4 regions of the Enterobacter asburiae genome follow, and region 2 is predicted to be linked to each of the others. Evidence: predicted binding sites of a transcription regulator. Region 2 holds the regulator's gene; each other region holds the start of a gene.
What was found. Region 2 encodes PhoB, which activates phosphate uptake and scavenging genes when phosphate is short. Its sites were predicted from a motif close to CTGTCATAAAACTGNCNNAT; they were not measured.
Positions count from the first base shown of each region.

Region 1 (3,607 bases), 410 kb from region 2:
GTTTTGGCAATGTTCTGACCCAGCGCCAGAATATCCACCACCTTCTTGTTCAGCCCCTGCGGCGTGATGCCGTGCTCTTCGTTGTAGCGCTGCTGTTTCTCGCGGCGGCGCTCCGTTTCGCCAATCGCTTTCGCCATCGACGGGGTGATTTTGTCACCGTACAGAATCGCTTTACCGTTGACGTTACGCGCCGCACGGCCGATGGTCTGGATCAGGGAGCGTTCAGAACGCAGGAAGCCCTCTTTGTCCGCATCCAGAATCGCCACCAGCGAGACTTCCGGCATATCCAGACCTTCTCGCAGCAGGTTGATCCCCACCAGCACGTCAAACTCGCCCAGACGCAGATCGCGGATAATCTCCATGCGCTCCACGGTGTCGATATCCGAGTGCAGATAGCGCACCTTCTCGCCGTGCTCTTCGAGATACTCGGTGAGGTCTTCCGCCATGCGCTTGGTGAGCGTGGTCACCAGCACGCGCTCGTTGATAGCGGAACGAGCGCGGATCTCTGAGAGCAGATCGTCCACCTGCGTGGCCACCGGACGAACTTCAATAATCGGGTCGAGCAACCCGGTCGGACGCACAACCTGATCGACAACGTCTACACCGGATTTCTCCAGCTCGTAGTTGCCCGGCGTGGCCGAGACGTAGATGGTTTGCGGCGCGAGCGCCTCAAACTCTTCAAATTTCATCGGGCGGTTATCCAGCGCCGACGGCAGTCGGAACCCGTACTCCACCAGCGTCTCTTTACGCGCCCGGTCGCCGCGGTACATCCCGCCGATCTGCGGGATCGTGACGTGGGATTCGTCGATTACCAGCAAACCGTCTGCCGGCAGGTAATCAAACAGCGTCGGCGGCGGCTCGCCCGGCCCGCGTCCGGAGAGGAAGCGCGAGTAGTTTTCAATGCCGGAGCAGTAGCCCAGCTCGTTCATCATCTCAAGGTCGAACTGGGTGCGCTGGCTGAGGCGCTGCTCTTCCAGCAGCTTATTGTTCGCCAGCAGCACCTTACGGCGCTCGGCCAGCTCCACTTTGATCTCTTCCATCGCCTGCACGATACGCTCGCGCGGCGTCACGTAGTGCGTTTTCGGGTAGATGGTAAAGCGCTGGATCACCGACTCAACGTGTCCGGTCAGCGGGTCGAAGAGCGACAGGCGTTCAACCTCTTCGTCAAACAGCTCGACGCGCAGCGCCATATCGTCCGATTCCGCCGGGAAGATGTCGATCACCTCACCGCGTACGCGGAACGTCCCGCGCTGGAACGCCTGATCGTTACGGGCGTACTGCAGCTCCGCCAGACGACGAACGATGGCGCGCTGGTCGATGATCATCCCCTGCGTCAGGTGCAACATCATCTTGAGATAGAGATCCGGATCGCCCAGACCGTAGATCGCGGAAACCGACGCAACGACGACCACGTCGCGACGCTCCAGAAGCGCCTTAGTGGCCGACAGACGCATCTGCTCGATGTGTTGGTTCACCGAGGCATCCTTCTCGATGAAGGTGTCAGAGCTCGGTACGTAGGCTTCAGGCTGGTAGTAATCGTAATAGGAGACGAAATACTCCACCGCATTTTCCGGGAAGAACTCTTTCATCTCGCCGTAAAGCTGTGCGGCCAGGGTTTTATTGGGCGCCAGCACCATCGTTGGGCGCTGGAGATCCGCAATCACGTTGGCGATGGTGAAGGTTTTACCCGAGCCGGTTACCCCCAGCAGCGTCTGGTGCGCCAGCCCATCTTCCAGCCCCTCTTCCAGACGACGGATCGCCTCAGGCTGATCGCCAGATGGACGGAAAGCAGAATTCAATTTGAACGGTTTACTCATGGGCGACAACCTGATGACGTTATAAGCGGCAGGTGAGTAATTTTACTCGTTGTTGCCAGGAATGCCAGTAAAAAACACTGGATGAAAAACCAGTATCATGTCAGGATATTTAGCATAGCGCCTGAATGATTAGTGGGATAACGGCCAAAATTTGGACTGTGACAATATAAAACACCAGTCAGGTCAGGTTATCCCCAGAACTTTTTCTTTTTTAACATTTGTCAAGCCAGGTAATGATAGTTTTGTGGCAACCGGTGACACTTTCATGACGGGAATTGCTTTTATCTAAGCAATTAAATAATAAACGATATTTTCTAAAGCCGCGTTTCGCGCCAATTTGGGCGTAAGCCGCGTCTTCTCTCGCTTATCGCGTGTTTTCTAACTCTAATGCACATGGTTATCCACAGGAATAGTGGATAACTGCTTCCAGCCCATGCAGACTGGCGCTCGGCAAATTCCCGGTTTTTCCCACGAGACGGCAGTAAAAAAATTTTATAGCTATTTTTTGATGATTAACAGTTGCGTCATTCATAACCAACCGATGGGATCTTGCTCACATTTTCATCATTTTGGGTTCTGCACCACAACTCACCACCTCCAGCACCGTCGATGTGCAATCCGGTTTTTTATAAACCGCTTTCCGGTGATTTATTCCTAAAAAAGCCGTTTATTTGAACACTTTTCCGTTTCTGGCAGGGGTTTTGCAGATTCAAACACGAGCCTCACCTACACACATTTTTAAGGAGAAAAAGATGTTGAGTCTGCGTGCTGTGAATCAGTTTTACGGAAGCCAACATACGCTATGGAACGTGAATTTGGATTTTCCGCAAGGGATGTGTACTGGCGTCGTTGGCCTGCCGGGGATGGGGAAAACCACCCTCATGAATTGCATCGCCGGGAGAGTGCCCGTTGAAAGCGGCAGCATCATCTGGCACGAGGCGGGCGCGCCGCCGCGCGACTTGCTTAACCTGCCGCCAGAACAGCGCTCAAGACCAGGGATAGGCTATGTCCCGCAGGACAGGCGGATCTTCTCCCAGCTAACGATTGAGGAGAATCTGCATATCGCCATGCGGGCGATGGGTAAACCCAACCCGGAAGCAAAAAGTGACGTTTACGACCTGTTTCCGGCGCTCTACGCGTTGCGGCAGGCCCGCGCCAACACGCTCTCTCCGGACGACCAGTACCAGCTGGCGCTGGCTAATGCGCTGGTGAACCGTCCGCACCTGCTGATCCTCGATGAGCCCCTGCACGGCGCAGGACACAGCTTCGCCCAGAGGCTGGGGCAGCTGCTGGTGCGCTTAAACCGGGAGTTAGGTATGACGGTACTGCTAGCGGAGCAGCAGCTGTCGTTTATCCGCCGCGTTGCGGACCGTTTCTGTATGCTTTATCGCGGGCGTAACGTGGCGCAGGGCCACGTTAACGAACTGGATGACGAGCTTATCGCGCACTGGATGTCGCGGGAAGCAAGACGCTGAGATCGAGATAACGTCCGGTGTCGGCATTTTCCGCGCCGTCTGCAAGCCAGGGAATTTCCCCGAGGCACGGGGCGGGAAGTACGCGCCTGAGCGTCGCCAGATACTCCTGGTGTCGTTTCCCCGGCGCAACCACGTCGTTGGCTATCCAGCCCGCCAGACGCAGCCCGGCCTGCTGCACGGCCTGCGCGGTCAACATGGCGTGATTGATACAGCCCAGCCTGACGCCGACGACCAGAATGACCGGAAGCTGCTCGGCCTGCACCCAGTCAGCAAACGTCTGCGTGTCCGAAAGCGGCGTAAACCAGCCGCCTGCGC
Region 1 is NZ_CP011863.1:478,961-482,567, reverse strand. It holds gene uvrB (excinuclease ABC subunit UvrB) at 1-1,817, opposite strand, end outside; gene ACJ69_RS02400 (ABC transporter ATP-binding protein) at 2,570-3,292, shown strand; gene bioD (dethiobiotin synthase) at 3,255-3,607, opposite strand, start outside.
Region 1: the regulator PhoB is predicted to act here: its motif matches at 2,049-2,068, upstream of uvrB (excinuclease ABC subunit UvrB).

Region 2 (3,607 bases):
GAGACGGCTTTCATGGTGATTCACCGCGTGTTTAACAATCGCCAGCCCCAGGCCGCTTCCGCCTGTCTGCCGGGATCGCGCTTTATCCACACGGTAAAAGCGCTCGGTCAGGCGCGGAATATGCTCAGGCGCGATCCCCGGCCCGTCGTCTTCCACGCTAAACTCCGCCCCCGTTGGGGCATGGTGCCAGCGCACCACGATATTCGTCCCCTCCGGTGTATGATTCACCGCGTTATACACCAGGTTGGAAATGGCGCTACGCAGTTCATCTTCGCTGCCCAGCACCTTCAGCGTATTGTCGACCTCAAAGGTCAGGTGATGCTTTTTGTGGCTTAACGTCTGCGCTTCACGCTCAACGACCCGCAGCATCATCGGGACATCAATGGTGTCATTTAGCGCGAGCGTCGGCGCCGCTTCAATCTTCGAGAGCGTCAGCAGCTGCTTGACCAGCCCTTCCATCCGGTGCGTTTGCTCGCGCATGGTGTGCAGCGCTTTTTCACGCGGCGCGCCTTCAAGCGTTTGCTCCTGCATCATCTCCAGGTAGCCCTGAAGCACGGTCAGCGGGGTACGTAGTTCGTGACTGACGTTGGCGAAGAAGTTGCGACGCGCCCCTTCCAGCTGGTGCATCTGGGTAACATCGCGCGCCACCATCAGCCACTGCTTATCGCTGTAGGGCATCACGCGGATTTCCAGATGGCGACCATTATTGAGCTTCAGATTATGCGGGCGGGTAAAATCACGCTTTTTCAGATACAGCGTGAACTCGGGATAGCGCAGAAGGTTGAGGATATTCTGGCCATTGTCGTCGGGCCAGCGCAGGCCCAGCAGCTGTTGCGCAAGGCCGTTACACCAGAAGATTGTCCCTTCTTCGGTTGTCAGAATAACGGCATCCGGCAGCGACTCTGCACCGCTGCGAAAACGCTTAATCAGGCTTCCCAGCTCGCGGCGACGCTTTTTATTACGCATCTGCATCTGATGCAGACCGTACAGCAGCGGCTCCCAGCTGCCGCTTCCCGGCGGCGGCGTCATACTTCGGTCAACCCACAGCCACCACGAGAGGCGCAGCAGGTTCCAGAAATGCCAGATCAGCAGCCCGGTGACCGACGCCAGCAGAAACCACGGCAGGTGTCCAAGAAAGGCCCCCAGAAGGAAGGCCGGAATACAGCATAAGATCAGTTCAAAGACGAGCCTTTTCCATGACAGACGTTCCAGCACGCGTCACACTCCTGTCATTGTTCAGAAACGGGTAGAAAAACGATAACCCGTGCCGCGGACCGTCTGCACCATGCGATCGTGGCCGCTCAGTTCCAGTGCTTTTCGCAGGCGGCGAATATGTACGTCAACCGTCCGGTCTTCGACATACACGTTAGTTCCCCAGACGTTATTCAGCAACTGCTCGCGGCTGTACACGCGTTCCGGGTGGGTCATAAAGAAGTGCAGGAGTTTAAATTCGGTAGGCCCCATGTCGAGAGGATTTTCACCGGTCATCACGCGGTGTGAGGTGGGGTCAAGGCTCAGCCCCTGCATCTCAATCACCTCTTCCACCGCCATCGGCGAAATACGGCGCATCACGGCTTTAATGCGGGCAACCAGCTCTTTTGGGGAAAACGGTTTAGTAATGTAATCGTCCGCGCCGGTCTCCAGACCGCGAACGCGATCCTCTTCTTCTCCGCGCGCCGTGAGCATCACAACCGGGATGTCGCGGGTCAGCGCCTCACGCTTCAGGTGTTTGATAAACTGCAGTCCGGAGCCGCCGGGCAACATCCAGTCCAGCAGAATCAGATCGGGCCAGGGTTCATTCAACTGGTTCACTGCGCTGTCATAATCTTCCGCTTCAACCGGCTGGAAGCCGTTTTGCTCGAGCACGAAGCACACCATTTCACGAATTGGAGCTTCATCTTCTACGACCAGAATACGTCTCGCCATACTTTGCCCTGTCTTATCTTATTTAAGTTACAAGTTTGTAATTCGGCGCCATTATGCGTCAGATTTATGACAGATTTATGAAAAACAGTACCACGATAACGGGCAAACTGTTGTTTTATTACAGCGGTTATTTTCCCGTCTCTGAACGTTTATAATCCTGCTTTCTCTTTTTTGCCACGGATCAGCTATGCGCATACTTCACACCTCGGACTGGCATCTGGGTCAAAATTTTTACAGCAAAAGCCGTGCGGCTGAACATGAAGCGTTCCTGAACTGGCTGCTGGAAACGGCCCGGACGCACGAGGTGGACGCGATTATTGTGGCGGGTGACATCTTTGATACCGGCTCGCCCCCCAGCTATGCGCGTGAACTGTACAACCGCTTCGTGGTGAATTTGCAGCAAACCGGCTGTCATCTGGTGATTGTCGCCGGTAACCATGATTCCGTCGCGACGCTCAATGAATCCCGCGACATCCTGGCATTTCTCAATACCACCGTCGTCGCCAGCGCCGGGCACGCCCCGCAGATCCTGAAAAAACGCGACGGCACGCCGGGGGCGGTGCTGTGCCCCATTCCGTTTTTGCGCCCGCGCGACATCGTGCAAAGCCAGGCGGGGCTGTCGGGTGCGGAAAAGCAGCAGCATTTATTACAGGCCATCACCGACTATTATCACCAGCAGCACGCCGATGCCTGCGCCCTGCGCGGCGACCAGCCGATTCCAGTGATTGCGACCGGCCATCTCACCACCGTCGGGGCCAGTAAAAGTGACGCCGTACGTGAGATCTATATCGGCACGCTGGACGCCTTTCCGGCGCAAAACTTCCCGCCAGCCGACTACATTGCGCTCGGACACATTCACCGGGCGCAGATCGTCGGCGGCAGCGAGCACATCCGCTACTGCGGTTCGCCAATTTCGCTCAGCTTTGACGAAACGGGCAAGGCCAAGTCCGTCCATCTGGTGAGCTTCTCCGAAGGGAAACTTCACGCCGTCGAGACGCTGGCGGTGCCTGTCACCCAGCCGCTGGCGGTGCTGAAGGGCGATCTCGACACCATTACCGCCCAGCTTGAGCAGTGGCGCGGCGCGACGCTTAACCCGCCCGTCTGGCTGGATATCGAAATCACCACCGATGACTACCTGCACGATATGCAGCGTAAAATTCAGGCGCTGACGGAAGATTTGCCCGTCGAAGTCTTACTGGTACGCCGCAGCCGCGAGCAGCGCGAGAAAATTCTGTTAAGCGCGCAACGCGAAACGCTCAGTGAGCTTCGGGTTGAAGAAGTGTTTGAACGCAGGCTCTCGCAGGAGGAAATTGACGACGCGAAGCGTGCAAGACTCAGCGAACTGTTCAGCCATACCCTGCATGCGCTCAATGATGAGGAAGAAAACGCATGAAAATTTTGAGCCTGCGCCTGAAAAACCTCAACTCCCTCAAGGGCGAGTGGAAAATTGACTTTACCGCGGAGCCGTTTGCCAGCAACGGTCTGTTTGCCATCACCGGTGCGACCGGGGCAGGCAAAACCACCCTGCTCGACGCCATCTGTCTGGCGCTTTATCACGAAACGCCGCGACTGCAGAAGGTTTCTCAGGCGCAAAACGACCTGATGACGCGCGACACCGCCGAGTGCCTGGCGGAAGTGGAGTTCGAGGTAAAAGGCACCGCCTATCGCGCCTTCTGGAGCC
Region 2 is NZ_CP011863.1:65,939-69,545, reverse strand. It holds gene phoR (phosphate regulon sensor histidine kinase PhoR) at 1-1,215, opposite strand, end outside; gene phoB (phosphate response regulator transcription factor PhoB) at 1,237-1,926, opposite strand; gene sbcD (exonuclease subunit SbcD) at 2,114-3,319, shown strand; gene sbcC (exonuclease subunit SbcC) at 3,316-3,607, shown strand, end outside.

Region 3 (3,607 bases), 1.8 Mb from region 2:
GGGATGCAGGCTCATGCCCGACCCGATAGCCTGAAGGAATAAGCTGAGGGTACCGCGAAGCGGCGATTTACCGCCGGGAGCCCGGGTCGCCAGGGTGGTGGCGATTAAGCCACCCTGGCACGTTCACAGGTCATGCCGTTACAGAGTAGCGAGGAACATAGAGTGAACGGAATAACCTCCACAGCCGTATGTTCCCCCTCACCCCAGCCCTCTCCCTAAAGGGAGAGGGAGCCGTCTGTGCAGGCATTATCTTGTGGGGATACCCCAGCCTTTAGCAAGAAGGGTAAACTTATTTCACCGCTTCCGGCAGCGTTATAATCCACAGCTCGCTGTCCGACTCCGGCTTCTTTAGCGGCTTCACGCTGAGCGTGGTTTCCACCGGTTTATTATCCAGCGTCAGCTTGCCTTCCGCGTTCACCCGATAATCCTTGAGCTTCTTGCCCTCGACCGGGTTTTGCATCGCCACCTTCACGCCAAAGTCGTTATCGTTCGCCACCGCAAGCGTTTTGCTGTCGATCAGCGCCAGCCCTTCGGCCTTCTCCTGCTGCCAGCCCAGCGCGCGCAGATCCACGACCTGCGTTTTAGCCGCAAGCGTTATGCCGCGCTGCGCCAGGGTTTTCTCATCATCAAACTCCGGGTACTCGCCCGGCTTGTCAAAGGCGGTCAGGTCGCTCGCCTTGCTGAGATCCACCTTGTAAATCAGGTTACGCATGCCGTCGTTTTTATCGCTTCCCTGCTCAATCAACAGGATGTGCTGGTCATCGAGCGCCACGATGTCGCCGATTTTGGCGTCGCTGTTTTTGTCATAAGCCGCGCTGTCGATCGGGTAACCGTACATCGCCGTTTTCCCGGTCGCCGGGTCAAAGCTCACCAGACGCGTAAACAGCGCCTGCTTTTTGCTCTTACCGTCGATATCAAGCGTGCTTTGCACGGCAGCGATAATACGCCCGTCCGGCATCCGGGTCAGGCCTTCAAAGCCCCGATTCGCCTGACGCCATTTGATAATGTTTGGCAGGCCGCCCGCGATGGATTTCTCCCCTTCCGCAGCCTGCGGCCCGTGGATCGCCAGGATCTTCCCTTTGCTGTCGACGTTAATCAGGAACGGGCCATACTCGTCGCACAGCCAGTAGCCGCCTTTCCCGTCCGGCGTGATGCCTTCCGTGTCCAGCCCGCGGTTGTCACCCTTCAGGATCTTGAGGGTGTCGCTGAACGCCACTTCATTGGTGGAACCAATCACGCCGCTTTGCAGCGGCAGACCGTTAATCTCGCCTTTATCATCATGCAGCGGGCGGGCATCGACAGCCTCCGCTTTGCCGTTCTGAACGCGGATGGTCATCAGCATCGGCGCAAAATCTGGCGTGACAAATATTTTGGCTTCGTTTTTACCCATTTTTGGCGAATCGGCGTTTGGACCGCGATCGGTCACGGTCGCAAAGGTCAGGGCGTCGCCCTGCTTGCCCGTAAACATCAGGCCGGAGCCAATGCCCACGGGGAGTCCGTTCGGAAACGCGCTGGCAAACGCGCCGCTGTAGCTCACGTGGGAGCCTTCAGGGAAGCTGACGACATAGCGCTCAGCAGTAGGCTGCGCCGCCAGGCCAGAGAAAGAGAGCGCACAGCCGATAAGTACAGGAATAATTTTTCTTTTCATATTGTTAGCATCCAGTTAGTGAAGCCAACAACGTAAAGAATAAACGTGTCAGAAAAATGACATGGAAGGGAAACCGGCCTGCACGATTGAACGTATATTCATCGCTCGAAATGTAAGGCTTTGTTGTTTTGTGTGACAGGAGAAACATTTTTGGAAATTATTAGAAACCCAATTAATTCATCTCAAATCACTATCCCCGCCTCGTTCAGTTTATGTTTAGTCAAAAAACTAAACGGTTCCTAAACGCTAAAAACATCCCCTGTTGACACCCCGACAATCAAACATCATTGCAACAACTTCAATAAAAAAGTTAACAATATCAGTATAAAACCGCGATTTATATCACATTTGCAGTCATTAACATCGCTTGTTAAGGTGCGCCCAGATGAATTTAATGACGAGGCATAAAACATGAAAAAACTGAATATCCTTCTTCTTTCTGCTCTGGCTGCCGTATCGGGTTCCGCACTGGCGATGGGCGGCACCGTTGAGCAGGGTAAAAACTTTACCAACCTCAATCTGGAAATGGGTAAATCCTCATCCGGTGTTTATCTCGAAAGTAACTGGCTCAAAAACACCGATGACGGTACCCAGACCGGCGGCGTGGGCGCAGGCTACAACCTGGGTCTTGGCCCGGTGATGCTGAATGCGGGCGCAAAAGCCATCTACCTCGGCCCGAAAAAAGGCGATAACGGCGTGGCGTTCCCGATTGGCGGCGGCGTAAACGTTGCGTTGACCGACAGCATCCACGTGTACGGTGAAGGCTATGTGGCACCAGAAGGCCTGAACAACAGCGTGAAAAACTACGTCGAAGCCAACGGCGGCGTAAGCTGGACGCCAATTACGCCAGTGACCCTGAAAGTGGGCTACCGCCACGTGAGCGTGGACGGCAAAGACGGTCGTCCCGGCCACACGCTGATTGACGGCGCATATGTAGGCGGTGGAGTCACCTTCTGATGAAACACCGCATTACCGCGCTTTGCGTTCTGAGCCTCACGCTGATGCTCACCGGCTGCGTCCAGTACAAATGGGTGAAACCGGGCGTCAGCGATGCGGAAATGAATAAAAAGCTCACGGAATGCGAAGCGCAGGCGCTGATCGATCTGCCCCCGGATAACGTCGTGACCGGATCCAGCTCGGAAAAAACGGACAAAAAGAACAAGAAAAAGGATATTTCCACGAGCTACACGGTTGAAGACGCGAACGAATATCGCCGGGATACGTTAGTTGACAGCTGCATGTTCAAAAGCGGCTGGGACAAGATCGAAGTGCAATAATCCCTTAAAAAAAACCTGCCGGCTGGCAGGTTTTTTATTATCTCTTACTTACTTACGCACCACCACCAGCTTCTGGTTCACAAACTCTTTGATCCCCAGATCCGACAGCTCGCGCCCGTAGCCGGAGCGCTTCACGCCGCCAAACGGCAGCTCTGCTGCGGTATCGGTGAGCCAGTTGATGTACACCATCCCGGTCTCAATCCGCGACGCCATTTTCTTCGCGCGCTCGATATTCTGACTAAATACCGCCCCGCCCAGGCCGTAGTGGGAGTCGTTCGCCAGCGCGACCGCCTCGTCGTCGCTTTTCACCACGTAAATCTGCGCCACCGGGCCGAAGAACTCCTCGAAGTACGCCGGGTTGTCGCGGGAGATATTCGTCAGGATCGTCGGTTCGAAGAAACTCCCGTCCCGCTGTACCGGTTTGCCGCCGTAGTGCAGCGTGGCACCGTTTTTCACCGCCTCGTTAACCTGTTTGGTCAGCGTTTCGAGCGCATCTTTAGACGACAGCGGCCCCAGCGTGGTGCTTTCGTCCAGCGGATCGCCAATCTTCACCTGCTTAAACGCCTCGGTGAATTTGCTCAGGAAGGCATCCGCAATCTTTTCATGCAGGATAAAGCGCTTCGCCGCGGTGCAGACCTGCCCGGCGTTGTTGAGCCGCGCGTTAACGCCAATTTTCACGGCC
Region 3 is NZ_CP011863.1:2,959,997-2,963,603, forward strand. It holds gene ACJ69_RS14305 (esterase-like activity of phytase family protein) at 290-1,648, opposite strand; gene ACJ69_RS14310 (YfaZ family outer membrane protein) at 2,060-2,605, shown strand; gene ACJ69_RS14315 (hypothetical protein) at 2,605-2,925, shown strand; gene ACJ69_RS14320 (NAD-dependent succinate-semialdehyde dehydrogenase) at 2,974-3,607, opposite strand, start outside.
Region 3: the regulator PhoB is predicted to act here: its motif matches at 1,694-1,713, upstream of ACJ69_RS14305 (esterase-like activity of phytase family protein).

Region 4 (3,607 bases), 2.3 Mb from region 2:
CCTTCTCAAGACCGCAAAGCCCCTGGTAGACCCAGCGGGTAAATTCGCTTTCGCGCAGGGCATCGCCCCAGGCGACAGGCTGAATGCCTTTCCAGCGCTCGTTTAAAAACGCGCTGAGCTGATCGAGCGACTGGGTGGCGGTAGTGGTGTGAAAACGCTGCAGCAGCCCGGCGGCACGACAGGCGCACAGCTCGCCCTGACAGGTCCCCATTCCCACGCGGGTGCGTCGGCGAAGATCGAGCAGGCTTGTGACCGTCAGGCTCTCCACCGCGTACTGCACCTCACCGGCGGTGACGGCTTCGCACTCGCACACCAGGCTGCGGCTCAGGCGTCCTTCACCGAGCCACTGCGGCGTTCTGTCGCCGTGGCGGTAAATCGCGGACCCGCGCAGCGGCGCGGGCAGGGAGATAATTTTTTGCAGCGTTTTTTCGGTGGACTGCCGCGAGCCGGGCAGGGCTTGCTCTGCCGTCACGCACCGTTCGGTATTGCCCAGCTTGCGGCAGACGGCATCGGTCGCCCACTCGGCCATCAGGCGGTAGGTCATCAGCTTGCCGCCGGTGATGGTGATAAACCCGTCCATGCCGTCGCGCTCGGCGTGATCGAGCAGCACGATGCCCCGGCTGACGTTACGCCCGCTCGGATCGTTATCGCTGGCGACCAGCGGACGCACGCCCGCGTAGGCGCGCAGAATACGCGTCTGGGCCATCACCGGCGCGAGTTTTTCCCCTTCGCGCAGCAGGATGTCGACCTCTTCGGCGGTCACGCGGTTGTAGTCAATCTCGCTGTAGTCCACGTGGTTTGAGGTGGTACCGATTAACGAAATGGTGTCGCCCGGGACGAGGATATCGGCGTCGGACGGTTTGCGGCAGCGGTTGATCACGTGGTTATTGATGCGGTGGTCGAGGATCAGCAGCGAGCCTTTTGCCGGGAACATGCGCACCGACAGATCCGCGTATTCCGCGATGCGCTGCCCCCAGATCCCCGCCGCGTTGACCACCACGGCGGCATACAGCTCGCTGTGTTCGTTATATTGCGTATCGAGGATCCGCACGCCGCAGATGCGATTCCCCTCGCGGATAAGCCCGGTCACTTCGTGCCCGGTCAGGATGCGCGCGCCATGCTCGCGGGCGTCCAGCATATTGGCGGCGGTCAGGCGGAAGGGGTCAACGGTGCCGTCAGGCACTTTCACCGCGCCGATAAGCGCCGGGTTAACAGACGGTTCCAGCCGCCGCGCCAGCGCCGGGTCCATTGCCTCCGCCTGAATGCCCGCCGCAGTGCAGGCGGTAATAAAGGTGTCCTGAAAGGCGAGGTCATCTTCGGGAAGAGTAATAAAGAGGCCGTCGGTTGGCTCAATGCAGTGGCGGGCGATACGCTTGAGGATCTGGTTTTCAGCAATACATTCGCGCGCGGATTCACCGTCGGTCACCGCGTACCGCGCGCCGCTGTGCAGCAGGCCGTGGTTACGCCCGGTAGCGCCCGTGGCAATATCGTGGCGCTCCAGCAGCGTGACGCTTAAGCCGCGAAGGGCGCAGTCGCGTGCGATCCCGGCGCCGGTTGCGCCACCGCCAATGATTATCACATCGCTGTAGCGAGGATCGTGAATGGTCATTGTTTACCCTCTATGTTCGTTTTTTATCATTTAGCCATATCAATAGTGTGGTTTGTTTGATTTCGAACATAAACGCGCGAAATTCGAAAGTGAAACGTGATTTCATGCGCTTTTTTGCGCATTCTGTCATATTTCTGTAACAATTTGTGCGTTGATTCACAGTAACAATCACCGTGATTTCTTAACATCCCCGCCTCTGGAATTCAGGTGCGAGCCACCTGCTCATTCAATTCAAGGCCACGGAGGCTGTTATGCTCAGTATCTTCAAACCTGCGCCGCATCGGGCGCGTCTGCCAGAGGCAGAAATTGATCCGCTATACCGCCGTCTGCGCTGGCAAATTTTCCTGGGGATCTTCTTCGGGTACGCGGCGTACTACCTTGTACGTAAAAACTTTGCGCTCGCCATGCCGTATCTGGTGGAGCAGGGCTTCTCCCGCGGCGATCTGGGGTTCGCGCTGTCGGGGATCTCAATCGCCTACGGTTTTTCCAAATTCATCATGGGTTCCGTATCGGATCGCTCGAATCCGCGCGTGTTCCTGCCCGCCGGCCTGATCCTGGCGGCCGCGGTCATGCTGTTCATGGGCTTTGTGCCGTGGGCGACGTCCAGTATTGCGATTATGTTCGTCCTGCTGTTCCTCTGCGGCTGGTTCCAGGGGATGGGGTGGCCGCCGTGCGGACGCACCATGGTGCACTGGTGGTCGCAGAAGGAGCGCGGCGGCATCGTGTCGGTGTGGAACTGCGCGCATAACGTGGGGGGCGGTATTCCGCCGCTGCTCTTCCTGCTGGGGATGGCCTGGTTCAATGACTGGCACGCTGCGCTGTATATGCCTGCCTTTGGCGCCATCGTCGTGGCGATTATCGCCTTCGCGCTGATGCGCGATACGCCGCAGTCCTGCGGCCTGCCGCCGATTGAAGAGTACAAAAACGACTATCCGGATGATTACAGCAAAGAGCACGAAGAAGAGCTGACCGCAAAACAGATCTTCATGAAGTACGTCCTGCCGAACAAGCTGCTGTGGTACATCGCGGTAGCGAACGTGTTCGTTTATCTGCTGCGCTACGGCATTCTGGACTGGTCCCCGACCTACCTGAAAGAGGTGAAGCACTTCGCGCTGGATAAATCCTCGTGGGCCTATTTCCTGTATGAATATGCCGGGATCCCGGGCACGCTGCTTTGCGGCTGGATGTCGGACAAGGTGTTTAAAGGTAACCGCGGCGCGACGGGCGTGTTCTTTATGACCCTGGTCACTATCGCGACTGTCGTGTACTGGCTCAACCCGCCGGGCAACCCATCAGTAGACATGGCCTGCATGATCGTCATTGGCTTCCTGATTTATGGTCCGGTAATGCTGATCGGTCTGCACGCGCTGGAGCTGGCACCGAAAAAAGCGGCAGGCACGGCGGCAGGCTTTACCGGTCTGTTCGGCTATCTGGGCGGTTCGGTCGCGGCGAGCGCCATAGTGGGCTACACCGTTGATTTCTTCGGCTGGGACGGCGGCTTTATGGTGATGATCGGCGGCAGCGTGCTGGCGGTACTGCTGCTGATTGTTGTGATGATCGGTGAGAAACGCCACCACGCGGAAGTGCAGGCTCGTCGTCAATAAGGAGCATTGCGATGAAATTATCTTACGTAACAACCGGCCTGCTGCTGGCGGGCCTGATGACAGGTTCCGCGCTGGCGGCGGATAAAATCGTTATCGCCCACCGCGGCGCCAGCGGCTATCTGCCGGAGCATACGCTACCTGCGAAAGCGATGGCCTATGCCCAGGGCGCGGATTATCTGGAGCAGGATCTGGTGATGACGAAGGACGACCAGCTGGTCGTCCTGCATGACCACTATCTGGACCGCGTGACGGATGTGGCGGAGCGATACCCGGACCGCGCGCGAAAAGATGGCCGCTACTACGCCATTGATTTCACCCTGGCGGAGATCCGTTCCCTGAAGTTTACCGAGGGCTTCGAGATTGAAAACGGCAAGAAGGTGCAGGTCTATCCGGG
Region 4 is NZ_CP011863.1:2,373,787-2,377,393, reverse strand. It holds gene glpA (anaerobic glycerol-3-phosphate dehydrogenase subunit A) at 1-1,609, opposite strand, end outside; gene glpT (glycerol-3-phosphate transporter) at 1,861-3,213, shown strand; gene glpQ (glycerophosphodiester phosphodiesterase) at 3,225-3,607, shown strand, end outside.
Region 4: the regulator PhoB is predicted to act here: its motif matches at 1,733-1,752, upstream of glpT (glycerol-3-phosphate transporter).